2 regions of the Exiguobacterium sp. SH5S13 genome follow, and region 1 is predicted to be linked to the other one. Evidence: a T-box and tRNA genes for the amino acid it is inferred to sense, from the RefSeq annotation. Region 1 holds a T-box; the other holds one or more tRNA genes.
The links. The T-box of region 1 lies ahead of argS (arginine--tRNA ligase). A T-box ahead of a tRNA ligase gene usually reads a tRNA of that ligase, here a tRNA-Arg.
Positions count from the first base shown of each region.

Region 2: it encodes a tRNA-Arg, which carries the amino acid that the T-box ahead of argS (arginine--tRNA ligase) is inferred to sense. The anticodon was not compared.

Region 1 is NZ_SJUS01000020.1:23,340-30,963, reverse strand. It holds gene EVJ30_RS10790 (hypothetical protein) at 1-482, opposite strand, end outside; gene EVJ30_RS10785 (YycC family protein) at 622-786, shown strand; gene pulA (type I pullulanase) at 802-2,796, opposite strand; gene EVJ30_RS10775 (YajQ family cyclic di-GMP-binding protein) at 2,866-3,357, shown strand; gene EVJ30_RS10770 (metallophosphoesterase family protein) at 3,354-3,932, shown strand; gene argS (arginine--tRNA ligase) at 3,973-5,655, opposite strand; T-box leader at 5,709-5,920, opposite strand; gene EVJ30_RS10760 (GGDEF domain-containing protein) at 6,077-7,624, shown strand, end outside.
Region 2 is NZ_SJUS01000014.1:39,674-47,297, reverse strand. It holds gene tpiA (triose-phosphate isomerase) at 1-5, opposite strand, end outside; gene EVJ30_RS08755 (phosphoglycerate kinase) at 24-1,208, opposite strand; gene gap (type I glyceraldehyde-3-phosphate dehydrogenase) at 1,307-2,314, opposite strand; gene EVJ30_RS08745 (sugar-binding transcriptional regulator) at 2,375-3,400, opposite strand; gene EVJ30_RS08740 (glutaredoxin family protein) at 3,513-3,770, opposite strand; gene EVJ30_RS08735 (RNA polymerase factor sigma-54) at 3,772-4,911, opposite strand; tRNA gene EVJ30_RS08730 (tRNA-Arg) at 5,036-5,108, shown strand; gene EVJ30_RS08725 (3'-5' exonuclease) at 5,238-7,133, shown strand; gene clpP (ATP-dependent Clp endopeptidase proteolytic subunit ClpP) at 7,220-7,624, shown strand, end outside.

The sequences.
Region 1 (7,624 bases):
AGGCCTGGGGCCGTGAACCGCTCAAAATCATAAATCGGATGATAGGCTAACTCGATGATGGCGCCAAACTCCGGCGTCTCCTCATAGCGGCTATAGCGGAACGTGTGGTCGGTCATGTTTAACGCCACGATGTCAGATTCCGCCGAGTAGAGAAATAAATCGTCTCCTCGCCAATGACATAAATTGCTGAACCAATCGTCATGAAACGTTTTTGGGATTGGGTGACACTCCATCATGCCTTGCTTTAAATCAATGACTCCATACGTTTGCATGTCTCGGAACAGCGCGACGGCTTTTTTTCCATGTGGTTCAATATATAGTGCGCAAGGTGCCGATTTCCACTCGAGTTCCCATCTGATTTGGAACGTTTCGTCGAAAAAGACAAATCCAGTTTGCGCCAAATACAACATCCATCCTCCACCGACGCGCTCTAACCATTCAACCGTCTGATGAAACTGATAGTCTGCTACTTGTTTGTACATTTGATCACTTCCTAGTTTCAGCTTAGCAACGACCGAACGGTTTTTCGATTTTGAATGTGTTCACACGACACATTCTCACTCGGTCCGTTTTTGCTGTATACTGGCTGTAGCAAACCTGAATTTAGAAAGGAGAAACCACATGCGCCCACTACAACTGTCTCCCGAGACGGCGGTCGAGCTTGCCAAAAAGTTGAACGTACCGCTTGAAGAACTCATGCATATGCCAAAACATATCCTCGTTCGGAAGATGATGGAGCTTGAAGCATCTAAGACCGAGCCGAACGAAGAAAAGGAGACGGAATGACGTCTCCTTTTTTTGTTACCCTTGTTTATTCTTCCGTTTTTTCGCGACGTACCAGAGTCCAAGGATGGCAAGCGCAGCCCCACCGGCGACGGCGTACTTGCTGTAATCCGGACGGCGTTCTGTCACGACGAGCGTCGACAGCGGCGCGACGGTGAGGTGCCGGTCTTCGACGAGGCGTGGCGCCGTCAAGTTGACGGTATGGTCCTCGACATGAACTTCGAACTTGCCTGCTGGCAGCTTCACGTCGACCGGTACTTCGAGTCCGTTATGGTAGACGAGATGACGCTCGACATAACCTTCGACGTGACGATGAAGTTCGTAGGCGATTATCCCTTCTTCTTCGTCAAAGAAACGTAAGTGCTTTCGAATCTGTTCGGTGTTCTCGAGACGGAACAACGGATACTGTTTGCGTAAGTTGATCAAGCCTTTCACATATTCGACGCTCGGCGTCTCTTGCTCGGCCCGGGTCCAGTCCAATCGGTTGATGACCTCGCCCGATTTGAAACTGTTCTCGTCCCCGTCTTTCGTGCGGAAAAACTCTTGACCGCTGTGAAGGAACGGAATGCCTTGACTGAGCAGGACGATCGTCGTCGCAAGACGATGACGGCGGCGGCGCTTCGTCTCATTGTCGTCAGGACTAGCGGCGGCAAGTTTGTCCCAAAGCGTCAAGTTGTCATGGCATTCGACGTAGTTGACGACTTGGTTCGGCTCATCGGCGAAGCTTTGACTCGTGACCGCACCGGCGATCCCGCGCTTCACGTCAGCCGTCAGCTCGGCGTTGCCGCTGATCCAGCCCGGCAAGTCTTCGATGAACACGTCACCACGGATTCCGTCCCGGATTGCATCGTTGAACTGGGCGATACGTGGCATTTTATGGGCGTTGTGTTGGTTTGCCTTCTTACGAACTGCCAGTGGTGTATCGAGATCCCAGCCTTCTCCGGTGACGAGGATCGAGGGATCGATCCGGTCGAGTGCTTTGCGGACTTGGTTCATCGTCTTGACGTCATGCAGCCCCATCAAATCAAAGCGGAAGCCGTCGATCATAAACTCTTTGGCCCAATACGAGACGCATTCGACGATCAGCTTGCGCATCATCGCCCGCTCTGACGCCGTATCGTTGCCGCACTCCGAGCCGTCGGCAAGCGTCCCGTCCTCGTTCAACCGATAGTAGTAGTCCGGCACGAACTGGCCGAGCGGTGTCGTCAAAGCGTCATACGTATGGTTGAACACGACGTCCATGATGACGCGGATCCCGCGGTCATGGAGCGCTTGAATCATCGCCTTCAATTCGAGGATACGGGCGGCCGGGTCATCCGCTGTCGAGGCGTACGAACCTTCGACCGCGAAATAATGGACCGGGTCATAGCCCCAGTTATAGTTCGACTCGCTTTCCCGCGACTCGTTGACCGAACCGTAGTCAAAGAACGGCATAAGTTGAAGGTGGGTCACGCCGAGCGCTGTGATGTAGTCGAGCGCTGTCGGGTATCCGTTTTTCGTCTTCGTGCCGGCCTCGGTCATCCCGAGGAATTTACCACGGTGCATGACACCGCCATCCGGATGGCTCGTCAAATCTCTCACATGTGCTTCATAAATGACCGCTTCTTGCGAAGAGTGGAAGAGCGGACGTTCTTTGACCCAATGGTCCGGGTTGATTGAAGACGGGTCGAGCAGGCAGCCCCGCTTCCCGTTGACGCCGACGACTTTCGCATACGGATCGAGGGATTCGATGCGTTTGCCGTCAACGATTGCCTCGAACACGTAAAACTGACCTTCGAATTGCGCCCGGTCAAGCTCGACCATCCATGTCCCTTTTTCGGCCCGTTCGAGCTCGATGCGATCAAACTTACGCGCCCGCGCCGTACGATAAAGCTTCACTGTCATTTGCTCGGCTACCGGCGACCACACCCGCAGACGGATGAGTTCACTTTTAAACGTCACCCCAAGGTCTTTTCCATGATATGCAACGTGATCCAAGTCTACATTTGTCTGTCTATCGATTGTATGTTCCATCGTTTCACTCCTTCACTGCTTCAAATCTGCTATCATTATAACAAAACCCATACAAAGGATGGATGAAACATGGCAAAAGACAATTCTTTTGATATCGTGTCAGAAATGAACCTCGAAGAAGTGAAAAACGCGATCCAAATCGCCGAAAAAGAAATTTTGAACCGTTACGACTTTAAAGGGTCGAAGAGTGAGATGTCACTCGATAACGGTGACCTCGTCCTCGTCTCAGATGACGATTACAAACTCGAACAGTTAAAAGACGTCATGATCTCGAAGTTGATCAAGCGCGGTGTGCCGACGAAAAACCTCGACTATCAAAAAATCGAACGCGCACTCGGCGGTACCGTCCGTCAACGTGTCAAGTTGAAGAGCGGAATCGACAAAGACGATGCCAAGAAGATCAACAACGCCATCAAAGAGTCGAAGTTGAAAGTGAAATCGCAAATTCAAGACGATCAAATTCGTGTGACGGCCAAGTCACGGGATGACCTACAAGCGGTCATGCAACTCGTCCGTGAGCTCGAGTTATCGGTCGATGCCCAGTTCACGAACTACCGATGAAACTCGCCATCATCAGTGACCCGCACGGTTCGTTTGATGATTTGAAAGCCGTCCTCAAGGCGGTCAGGCGCGAGACCGAGCACATCCTCTGCCTCGGCGACTTGTACGAGTGCCATATCGGCAAAAAACGGCGCAACGAACGGTTTCATGACGTCTCTGACGTCATGACGTTTGACGAGCAGTACGAGGCGCTCTTGACGTTCCCGAGCCTGCGCGGCAACCAAGAAGAACGGATTGACGAAGTGCTCATCGTGTCGCACCCTGTCAAGACCCGCATCTCATTATTGCCTGAACAGACGACACTCGATGAGGCGCTGTTCTTACATGGTCACCAAATCGAGTGGAGCGCCGACTGGGAGCCGATCGTCGAAAAAGGCAAGTACCCGCTCGTCTTCATCGGGCATAGTCATATTCCGGGCATCTACCGGAAAGGCCGCTCGATTCCCTGGGAAATCGGGACACCGTTCAAGTTGAAGAAGAAGCGCTACGTCATCAACGTCGGCGCCGTCATCTTCGACCGAGAATGGTGTCTGTATGATACGAAGACGCGAACAGTCACGCGGATGAAGGCGTGACACAACAAAAGGGACCTTTCGCAGGTCCCTTTTGTTGTATTTACATTTCTTCTGGAGCTTGAACACCGATTAAACGGAGTCCTTCCGTCAAGACGATCGTCACGGCTTTGACGAGCGCGAGACGCGATTGTTTGCCCGCATCTTCTTCAAGCACACGGACGTGGCCGTAATACTTGTTGAACGATTGCGCCAAGTCGAGGACGTAACGGCTGATGATCGACGGCTCACGGCGCTCATGGGCACGCGTGATGACGTGTGGGAACGCGTTGAGCATCGTCACGACACCCCACGTGTGGTCGTCGTCCGCACCTGCGAACGTCGAACCGTCGTAGTTGCCTTTACGGAGGAGCGAGTTCGCCCGTGCGTTCGTGTACTGCACGTAAGGTCCCGTCTCCCCTTCGAACTTGAGCATGCTGTCGAGGTCGAACTCGATGTTGTTGATGCGCTCGTTCTTCAAATCGTGGAAGATGACGGCGCCGACGCCGACCATACGAGCCACGTTCTCTGCGTTTGGAAGCTCAGGGTTCTTCTGTTCGATGTTCGCTTGCGCTTTCTCGATCGCTTCTTTCAATACTTCTTCAAGTAGGACGATGCGGCCTTTACGTGTCGACATCTTCTTCCCTTCTTGCAAGATCAAGCCGAACGGTACGTGGTGCATGCCGTCGACGAAGTCGTAACCGAGCTTGCGGAGTACCGAGAACAACTGTTTGAAGTGGAGCGCCTGCTCGCCACCGACGACGTAGTTCGCTTGGACGAAGTTGTACGTCTCATGACGATAGACGGCCGCAGCCAAATCACGTGTCGCGTAAAGCGTCGCGCCGTCTTTCTTTGTGATCAGGCAAGGTGGCAAGTTCTCGTCTTCAAGCGAGACGACCATCGCCCCTTCACTCTCGACGAGCAGGTTCTTCTCTTCGAGCATGGCGACGATCCGGTCCATCTTGTCGTTGTAGAACGCTTCACCGTGGAAGCTGTCAAACTCGACACCGAGGAGATCGTATACTTTTTGGAACTCTTTGAGCGACTCGTCACGGAACCACGTCCACAGTTCGGTCGCTTCAACGTTACCGTCCTCGAGCTTTTTGAACCAAGCACGGCCCTCGTCTTCAAGCTCAGGCTGAGTTTTCACTTCTTCATGGAAGTGAACGTATAGCTTCAAGAGCTCAGCGATCGGATTTGCCCGGACCGCTTCCTCATCGCCCCACTTCTTATAAGCGACCATGAGTTTCCCGAATTGTGTACCCCAGTCGCCGAGGTGGTTGACACCGACGACGTTGTAGCCGTTTTTGCGAGCGATCTGGTTGATGGCGTTACCGATGACCGTCGAGCGCAAGTGTCCCATCGAGAACGGTTTGGCGATGTTAGGTGACGAGAAGTCCGTGACAATCGTCTCGTTGCGTGTCGCATGCGTCGCGTAATCCGCTTGCTCGTCGAGAACCGTGTTAATGATTTCCTGCGAGACGACGTCACGGCTCAAGAAGACGTTCACATATGGACCGGCCGCTTCAACTTTTGTGAACAGTTCGTCGTTCAATTCACCGGCGATGTCAGTCGCAATCATGACCGGCGCTTTCCGGTACGCCTTGGCGAGTTGGAAGCATGGGAACGCGAGATCCCCGTGCGCCTCATGTTTTGGTTTTTCAATCAATGCCTCAATCTGGTCGAGCGTGAGTTCGTCACCGATGACACGTGACAGAGCCTCCGCATACTTGCGTTCATAACTCATGTAAATTTCCTCCTTCAAATCTAGTCATAAAAAAAACGCCCTTTGCACAGATGCAAAGAGACGGGTTGGCCCGCGGTACCACTCTTCTTGCCTGCTTTACACAGACCACTTTAATGGTGATAACGGGGGGCCCCCGGCTACGCCTACTCGCTTCGGATAGCATCTCAAAAGTGCGTTTCGCGATGTTTGTCAGCCTAGGCTCTCACCAATCCCTAGGTCGCTTTGTTGACTAAACGATCGTTACTCTCTTTTTCATCGACTTTCGTCTATGTGGTTGAAAAGCAACTTCATTATAGAGGATATTTGATGTAGACTCAATGCTAGAATTCAGCCATTATGATGAATAGGCAGGACTTGGGCGCAACCGTGCCGAATCTCCTACCATACATATGAGAAGACTTTTCCCACACAGGAGGGAACTATGAATCATTTTCGCAAAATGTCCGTCCTCGGTTGGAGCATTTGGAGTTTGATCGTTTTACTGACCATCACCTTGTTTACAACCGGTGTTCTTGATATTCCGGCAATCGAGCCGCTTCCGTTCATCTTGATCGCGCTGCTCGTCGTCATTTTCCAAATGGACTCGATTGAACGAAAAGGCATTTATTTCACGTTTTCAGAAAGTATCGTCCTCATCATCTTTTTATTCTTTGATTTTGAGACGGCGCTCCTCGTCAACCAAATCGGACTTCTCGTCTTTCAGTTCGCCAACCTAAAACCGCGCGTCGCGCTCCGCCGCTTTCGGTTCACTTATCCTTGGAACGCGATCACGTCATTTTTAGAAATCGCCATCCCGGCAAGTGTTTACTTGGCCCTCGGAGGTGAAACTGGTCTTGGCTTCTATTCGCAGGATTCGTTCGTTCCGCTCGTCGGTCTGATCATTGCCATAATTTTGAACACGGTCGTCCAGAAGTATCAGGTCGGCTGGTGGTTCCGCGTCGATATCCCGGTCCGTGATTTTTTGAGCATCGCGTTTTACACATACATCGTCAGTTTGGTCTTCATCTTCGCCGCGTCGTTCTTCCGTGAGACGAACTTGCTCGTCGTCAGCAGCATCGCGGCCGCCCTCACGTTCTTTATTAAGCGGTTGATGATTCAAAAAGGGCGCCAAGACGCGTTCAAGTCATTGATCGAACAGTACGATGAAGCGAAAGAGGCCGTCTCCCTATCTCAAAGCGAGGCCCAGGCGATTGAAGTGTTCTTGAGTCAATGTGAGCGCCTCAACCAATATGATAAAGGGTTTGTCGAGTTCGTCCTGTTCGACCGAACGCTCTATTTCGATTTGTTGACGCGACAGCCGATCGACCGTCCACTCGTCTTCGACTTGATGGAAGCGCGCCATCCACACGCCAAGTCTGTCGATTATGAGATGCGCTTCGAATGGGACGCAGCGTTGTCAGATGCGTTTCATGACGATTACCACAGCTTCATCTCGGTCCAGTCAGAAGAGATTGACGGGATTCGCACACGTATCGTCATGATTGGTGAACACGTCTATGGCTATCCCCCCATCATTCAAAACGAGATGGTAAAACTGTTGAAATCGTTCAACCGAACGATCAGCCGATGCCACGAGCGCGACCGCCTATACACGGAAAGCCGCACCGATAGCTTGACGCTGCTCGCCAATGCGCGCGCGTTCTACGAGTATGGGATTCAACAAATCTCGGACGGCTCGATGTACCCGATCTCGGTCGCGATGCTCGACATCGACTTCTTTAAAAAAATCAATGACACGCACGGTCACCAAGTCGGAGACAGCGTGCTCCAAGAGTTCGGGCGGCGAATCCGGCAAATGCTCCGGACCGATGACTTTGCGGCCCGTTACGGGGGCGAGGAGTTCATCTTGCTGCTCAATCATTGCGACGTCGACCAAGCCGTCGATATCGCCGAACGGATTCGGCAGAAAATTGAAGATAAGCCGTTCCGTGTCGATGGGGTCGATATTCCCGTGACCGCCTCGATCGGT
Region 2 (7,624 bases), on a different contig from region 1:
CGCATCGATAATCCTCCTCAGTTTTACTTGTCGTTCAACGCTTCGACGCCTGGAAGTTTCTTGCCTTCCATGAATTCGAGTGAAGCGCCGCCACCAGTTGAGATGTGACTCATCTTGTCAGCAAGGCCGAACTTGGCTGCTGCCGCGGCTGAGTCGCCACCACCGATGATTGAATACGCGTCGCTGTCTGCGAGTGCTTGAGCGACACCTTTCGTTCCGTTAGCGTATTTATCGAGTTCGAATACGCCCATCGGTCCGTTCCAAACGACAAGTTTCGATTCGCGAATCGCTTCCGCGTAAATTTCGACCGTCTTCGGTCCGATGTCGAGACCCATGTGATCCGCAGGGATCGAGTCGATATCGACTGGTCCGACGTATGTTTCTTCGCCGAATTCTTTCGCAATCACAGCGTCGACCGGCAACAAGAACTTCACGCCTTTATCTTCTGCTTTTTTCATGAACTCACGAGCGAGGTCGAGCTTGTCTTCTTCAAGGAGTGACGTTCCGACTTCGTTCCCGAGTGCTTTCGAGAACGTGTACGAGAGTCCGCCACCGATAATGAGCGTGTCAACGATGTCGAGAAGGTGGTCGATGACCCCGATCTTGTCAGCAACTTTCGAACCGCCGATGATAGCCGTGAACGGGCGATCCGGGTTCGAGAGCGCTTTGCCGAGCACTTCAAGTTCTTTCTCCATCAATAAACCAGCAACCGCCGTGTCGACGTTTTGCGCGATCCCTTCCGTCGAGGCATGGGCACGGTGAGCCGCACCGAACGCGTCGTTGACGAAGACGTCAGCGAGCGCCGCAAAGCCTTTAGCGAGTTCTGGATCATTTTTCGTTTCACCAGGGTAGAAACGGACGTTTTCGAGAACGACGACGTCACCTTCACCAAGTTTTGAAACGGCTTCTTCTGCAACTGGACCGTACGCTTCTTCAGCGAGCGGGACGTCTTTGCCGAGTAGTTCACCTAGACGTTTTGCAACCGGTGCGAGCGAGTATTTTTCGTTCTTCTCGCCACCTGGACGGCCGAGGTGGCTCGCCAAAATGACTTTCGCGCCGCCGTCGATCAAATGCTTGATCGTCGGAATAGCTGCTTGGATCCGCGTCTCGTCTTGAATGACGCCATCTTTAGTTGGAACGTTGAAGTCAACGCGGCAAAAGACGCGCTTCCCTTTTACATCGATGTCACGAATAGACTTTTTGTTCATAAACTTCGCCTCCATATGTCGTGCGTTTAAATTTCATAAATAGAGCGGAGAACAATCTCTTGTTTCCGCTCCTATTTGGTTCTATTTAGTTCACGAACTTACTTCGCGATTTCAGCAAAGTGCTTGAGTGTGCGAACCAATTGTGCAGTGTATGACATTTCGTTGTCGTACCAAGAAACTGTTTTAACGAGTTGCTTGTCGCCGACTGTCATGACTTTCGTTTGTGTCGCATCGAAGAGTGAACCGTAAGTGATTCCGACGATGTCAGAAGATACGATTTCGTCTTCAGTGTAACCGAATGACTCGTTCGAAGCTTGTTTCATTGCTGCGTTGATTTCGTCAACAGAAACTTTTTTCTCGAGAACTGTTACGAGCTCAGTCAATGAACCAGTTGCGACTGGTACACGTTGTGCTGAACCGTCAAGTTTACCTTTGAGTGCTGGAAGAACAAGACCGATCGCTTTAGCCGCACCAGTTGTGTTCGGTACGATGTTCACTGCTGCCGCACGTGCACGACGGAAGTCGCCTTTAGGGTGTGGAGCGTCGAGCGTGTTTTGGTCGCCAGTGTAAGCGTGGATCGTCGTCATGAGGCCTTCAACGATACCGTATTTGTCGTTAAGAACTTGTGCCATTGGCGCCAAGCAGTTCGTTGTACATGAAGCACACGATACGACTGTTTCTGAACCGTCAAGAATGTCGTGGTTAACGTTGTAAACGACTGTCTTCATGTCGCCTGTACCTGGTGCCGAGATGACAACTTTTTTCGCGCCAGCTTTTAAGTGAAGCTCCGCTTTTTCTTTGTCTGTGAAGAATCCAGTACATTCGAGAACGATGTCAACACCGAGCTCGCCCCATGGAAGTTCTTCTGGGTTGCGGTTAGCAAGTGTAACGACTTTCTCGCCGTTTACGAGGAAGTGACCGTCGTGTACTTCAACTTCTCCGTCGAAACGACCTTGTGTCGTGTCATATTTGAGAAGGTGAGCAAGCATCTTCGTGTCAGTCAAGTCGTTGATTGCAACAACCTCGACGCCTTCACTCTTCAAGATCTCGCGGAATGCCAAGCGACCAATACGTCCAAAACCGTTAATACCAACTTTTACTGTCATAGTTAATTTCCTCCTTAGGGTAGAAGCTATTTATTAGAAGAGCCAACGGGGGTCAACTCTTTAATAACGAGTTAATAATTCTGTGGCCGCACCTTCGTCTGTGACGAGGATGATGTTCGGCCTATGTTTCGCATATGCGGCAATCGCTTGTGCCTTTGACTTTCCTCCGGCGACGGCGATGACGGTGTCCATGTCGTCGAGCTCCTCTAATTGGATGCCGACCGTCTTGACCCGATGAACGATTTCGCCTTCTGCGTTGAAATAATATCCGAACGCTTCGGCGACGGCTTCGTGCCGTTCGATCATCCGCAAATGCTCCGGTGTGGCGTGACGACGTTTTGCCATCGTTTCGGCCTCACCAATTCCATGTACCACTATTCGAGCCGCTCTAATCATTTCCAGCACATTTTTTATGCTTGGTTCCTCCACCATCCGTTCAAACGTCTTTTGTGAAACCTCATCCGGAATGTGGAGTAAATGATAGTCGGCATGGGCCCGGTCCGCCATTCGAGAACAGACGGTGTTCGCCTGTAACTCGAGCGTTTCGCCGAGTCCGCCGCGTGCCGGCACGAAATGCATCGGTCGTTCTTTTTTATCGGGCGACATCATTGCCGCAACCGATGCCATCGTCGTCCCGCCTGTGACCGCGATGATATTGTCGTCAGGTGCCAGTCGCGCTTTTAGTTGCGTGACGGCGGCCCGACCGATATCTCGCTGGACCCAGAACGTCTCGTCCGAATCTCCCGGTACGATGACGACTTGGCGAACGCCTAGTTTTTGCTCGAGAACTCGTGCGATTTGTGAAATCCCTAGGATTTCTCCCATGACCTCGTGCAAGTCTCTGAGAACGTTTCGGCCCGATTCTGTAAGTGAGATCCCTTGGGTCGCGACTGTGAGAAGACCTTGGTCTTTCAAAAAGTCGACTTCTCGTCTTAAGATTCGTTCCGTCAGCCCGAGGCTAGTGGCCAACGTCCGGCGGCCGATTGGCTGCATGAGCCGGACATAATGTAAGATGTCATAACGATGTCGGAGCGTGTCGAGCAGGTCAGGGACGATTTGCTTCTGAACTTGAATCAGTTGCTGGATCATGCTCATTCCCCCTCGACTTAAAGTGTGGACAAAAATTGTCCCACTTTTATTTTTACGTCCCACCGCTACGAGTTCATCTTACCAATCACCTTACCGTCTGGCAACCCCTTCAAACGTTTTTTTTCGATGTAAGCGTATACTTAACAAATTCTTCAACTTTCTCGTCATCGTATCGCCCTTGACTAATAAGGGTTCCTTCATGTAGAACGACGGGAATCTCAAATAAATATTTTTCTTCAAGCAACGCGTCGCCCGTGATGTCGATTTGCTCGAGCTCGAACGGATAATCTTCCTGTAGCCATTCGAGCATGACGAGCGCCTCCTCACAGAGCGAGCAGTTCTCCCGGCGATATAACGTCAGTACCATGTCACGTCTCCCCTTTCCATAACTGTCGTTCCCGCTCCCGCGAGTTGCCAAAACCTAGCGCCTCGCGATAATTCGCGACCGTCCGCCGCGTCACGGTGTAGCCGATCCGGGCCAGCTCATCGGTGAGCGCCTGGTCGCTCAAAGGCGCCGTCTCTTGTTGGATCAGCTCGGCGAGCGCCCGTTTAATCATGAACGGGGCTTGGCCGTGGTACGTGGCGCGGACGAAGAAGTGACGCCACTCCATCACGCCGCCCGCGGTCTTGGCGTACTTGCCTTGAATCGCGCGGCCAACCGTCGACTCATGCTTGCCGATCTCGATGGCGACTTCTTTTCGTGTGAGCGGATGCAGGACGAGTTGACCGCGGAGCCAGTCCGCCTGGCGTCGCTCGATGACGGCCCACACAGAGCGGAGCGTCTCTGCGCGCATCGCGAGCGTCTCTTGCCACCACTTCGCCTCCCGGTCCGAACCGACGTCCAAGTCAATCATCGGACTGAACCACGTCGTGATGAGTTCCCCGTCTTGAACGACGACCTCGAGTTCGGGTAGAATATGCTCGGTTTCTTCATATAATATGGGTGTCCTCGGGAGCGTGGCGACGATTCGGCTGATTCGCTCGTATTCGTCGGTCGTCATCCCGAGCCTGTCCGCTACATGCTCGACCTTTGCGTCAAGCGCCTCGAACACGTCGAGCACGTGTGGATCGTCATGCTCGATCGCGTGACGGTATTGGCAGTCATGTTCTGAAGCCGCACCGATCCCGGTCGGCTCTAAAAATAACAGTGCGCGCCGGGCCAAATCGACGTCCGCCATCTCAACACCGAATCGCTTCGCGAGGACGGCATCGGTCTCCGGAAGTAGACCGCGATGGTCGAGCGCCATGACGAGTTGTTTTTGAAGCTGCTTTTGGGCCTCGGTCCCGCTTACTTCGTCAATCTGTTCAAATAGCCGTGCTTCAAAACCGCCCGCCGCCTCCGCAATCCATTCGACCGTACCGCCCGTTGTGACGTGCGTGTTTCGTTTAGCCAACCGGACGAGCTGCCACTCGAGCGCGACCCGGTCCGCCTCAAGAACCGGCAGACGCCGGACCATGTCTTGTGTCAGCTGAAGCTTCTGCAGTTGACGCTGTTCTTGCCGTTGCATCGGTCACACCCCTCTCACTTCTAATTGTAACGAATGGTCGCCGAACGCGCTTGCAAAAAAAGACATAACAACAGGATTGCTTTTTCAAAAAAACAATTGTATAATAAATCGTGTCAGAGAACATGCACCCGTAGCTCAGGGGATAGAGCACTGGTTTCCGGTGCCAGGTGTCGGGAGTTCAAATCTCTCCGGGTGTATCTACTTATTAAGACGAAGGCAAATTGCCTTCGTCTTTTTTTGTTTTATTACCAATAAAAATCCATCGTATATCATTAATTACTATATGTAGTATATTTAAAGAAATAAATGTGATTGAGGTGTACATGATGGCTTTATCTGTTCCTGAAACAATTCGTACTTCTGCAACGTCAGGAGAGCGCTTAGTGTTTCGTACGTTAAAGCACTATCTTCCTGATGACTATATTGTCTATTTCGAGCCTAGCATTCTTGGCCGACGACCTGACTTCGTAATCATTGGACCGGACTTAGGGCTATTAGTGCTAGAAGTGAAAGACTACACTCGTAATACATTATTTCAATTAACAAACGATGAATGGATCATCACACCTACAGACGGCAAACAGCAAAAAATAAAAAGTCCTTTCGTTCAAGCACGAGAAAATATGTTTCATATCGTTGATGTTCTTAAACGTGATCAAAATTTGATACAAGCAGAAGGGAAATACACATCATCTTTAAAATTCCCTTACGGTTCTGGGGTAGTGTTCACCAGGCTAAATCAAGATGAATGTATACGTCATGGACTTTATAATGTCATTGACCCTTCATTCTCTTTTACACGTGACGAAATAAATCCTGATGACGATGATTTTTCAGAGACTGTGCTGATCGAAAAAATATTAAATATGTTTACCGTCCCCTATCGACTGCGGACCCCTCTCACCCATGATGATATTGACGCTATTCGATATCACTTGTTCCCCGAAGTAAGAATTAGTGCCGAGTTCAAAAAAACCGCACAATATCAAGACCAGTTGCTACTTTCCCTTCACAATATTCGTGCCATGGATTTACATCAAGAAAACTTGGCGAAACAGTTGGGGGATCAAAATAGGCTAATTCGTGGTGTTGCCGGAAGTGGGAAGACGTTGATTCTGGCGAGTCGTGCTAAGTTACTATCGAGACAACATCCCGACTGGAACATCTTAATCCTTTGTTACAATATTTCACTTGCACGTTTCATTGAACAGATGGTCAATCAAATGATGCTCGAACCGGACGATCTATTCGACTTCGATCCTGAAAAAAGAAGAGATCACCATGTTCAAATACGTAACTTCCACGCATGGCTCAAACATGATTTAAAGTTTTCAGAGCAGTCGTTACCACACGTGATTGAAAAACTTCGAAAAAATGAAACGATTTTGCCAATGTACGACGCAATTTTGATTGATGAAGGTCAGGATTTCGAACCCGAATGGCTAGAGCTCGCGAGTGAGCTTCTTAATCCAGAAACAAAATCACTCCTCCTTGTCGAAGATCGCGCGCAATCCATTTACAAACGTAAACGAAGCTATGCACAAGACACAGGTCTGGATTTCCGAGGACGATCTAAAATATTAAGTATCAATTACCGCAATACGGCCCAAATCGTAAAGTTCGCTTGGGATTTTTACCAATCGCAATCAAAATTAAAAAATAAAGTAGTTTCTAAAGAATTAGACGGTGAAATAATCGCACCTCAGAGCACAAGACGACGTGGAGTAGAGCCTGCCATCGTTAAATGCGATAATTTTTTCATAGAAGCAGATATTGTTGCCCGTCAAATTAAAAAGTTACACGTTGAAAAACAAATCCCTTACTCGGAAATGATAATCTTATATCGAGTTCAGAAACTATCGACCATGTATTATGTGGATGTGCTGAGCAGGGCTTTAAATAAACAACAAGTCGGGTATTACTGGATAACTGAAAACAGTGAATCTAAACGAAACTTCTCAAAAGATGATCAACTAGTAAAAATTAGCACGATCGATAGTAGTAAAGGGTTAGATTTTCAAGCCGTGTTCATTGTAAATGTTGACAATATGCCTTTCAAATATGAAAGTGATGTCGAACGAGAAGTGGCATTGCTTTACATCGGAATGACTCGCGCCAAAGAATTTTTATTCTTGTCTTACTCTGGGCAATCCGCTTTTACGCAATACCTCGAGTCTCTCAAAACTGAAGTGAAGTCTAGGTTACTGAGGAAAGATAGCTAAGTCGTACTTAAAAGTTTTATTGCTGTTTAATCGTGGAATATAGGCTAGAAAGCTTAACCGTTTGACCAACATTGACTATAGCGGTTATGATAGGTTTACACGATACATACAAGGAGGCAAATTCAATGTTAATTCCAACAGTTATCGAACAAACAGGTCGCGGGGAACGCGCGTACGACATTTACTCACGCTTGCTTAAAGACCGGATCATCCTTCTCGGAAGCGCGATCGACGACAACGTCGCCAACTCGATCGTCGCCCAGCTTCTTTTCCTTGCAGCTGAGGACCCAGATAAGGACATCTCACTCTACATCAACAGCCCGGGTGGCTCGATCACTTCCGGAATGGCGATCTACGACACGATGAACTTCATCAAGCCGAACGTATCGACAATCTGTATCGGAATGGCCGCATCGATGGGTGCCTTCTTGCTCCAAGCCGGTGAAAAAGGTAAACGCTTCGCGCTTCCAAACGCGGAGATCATGATTCAC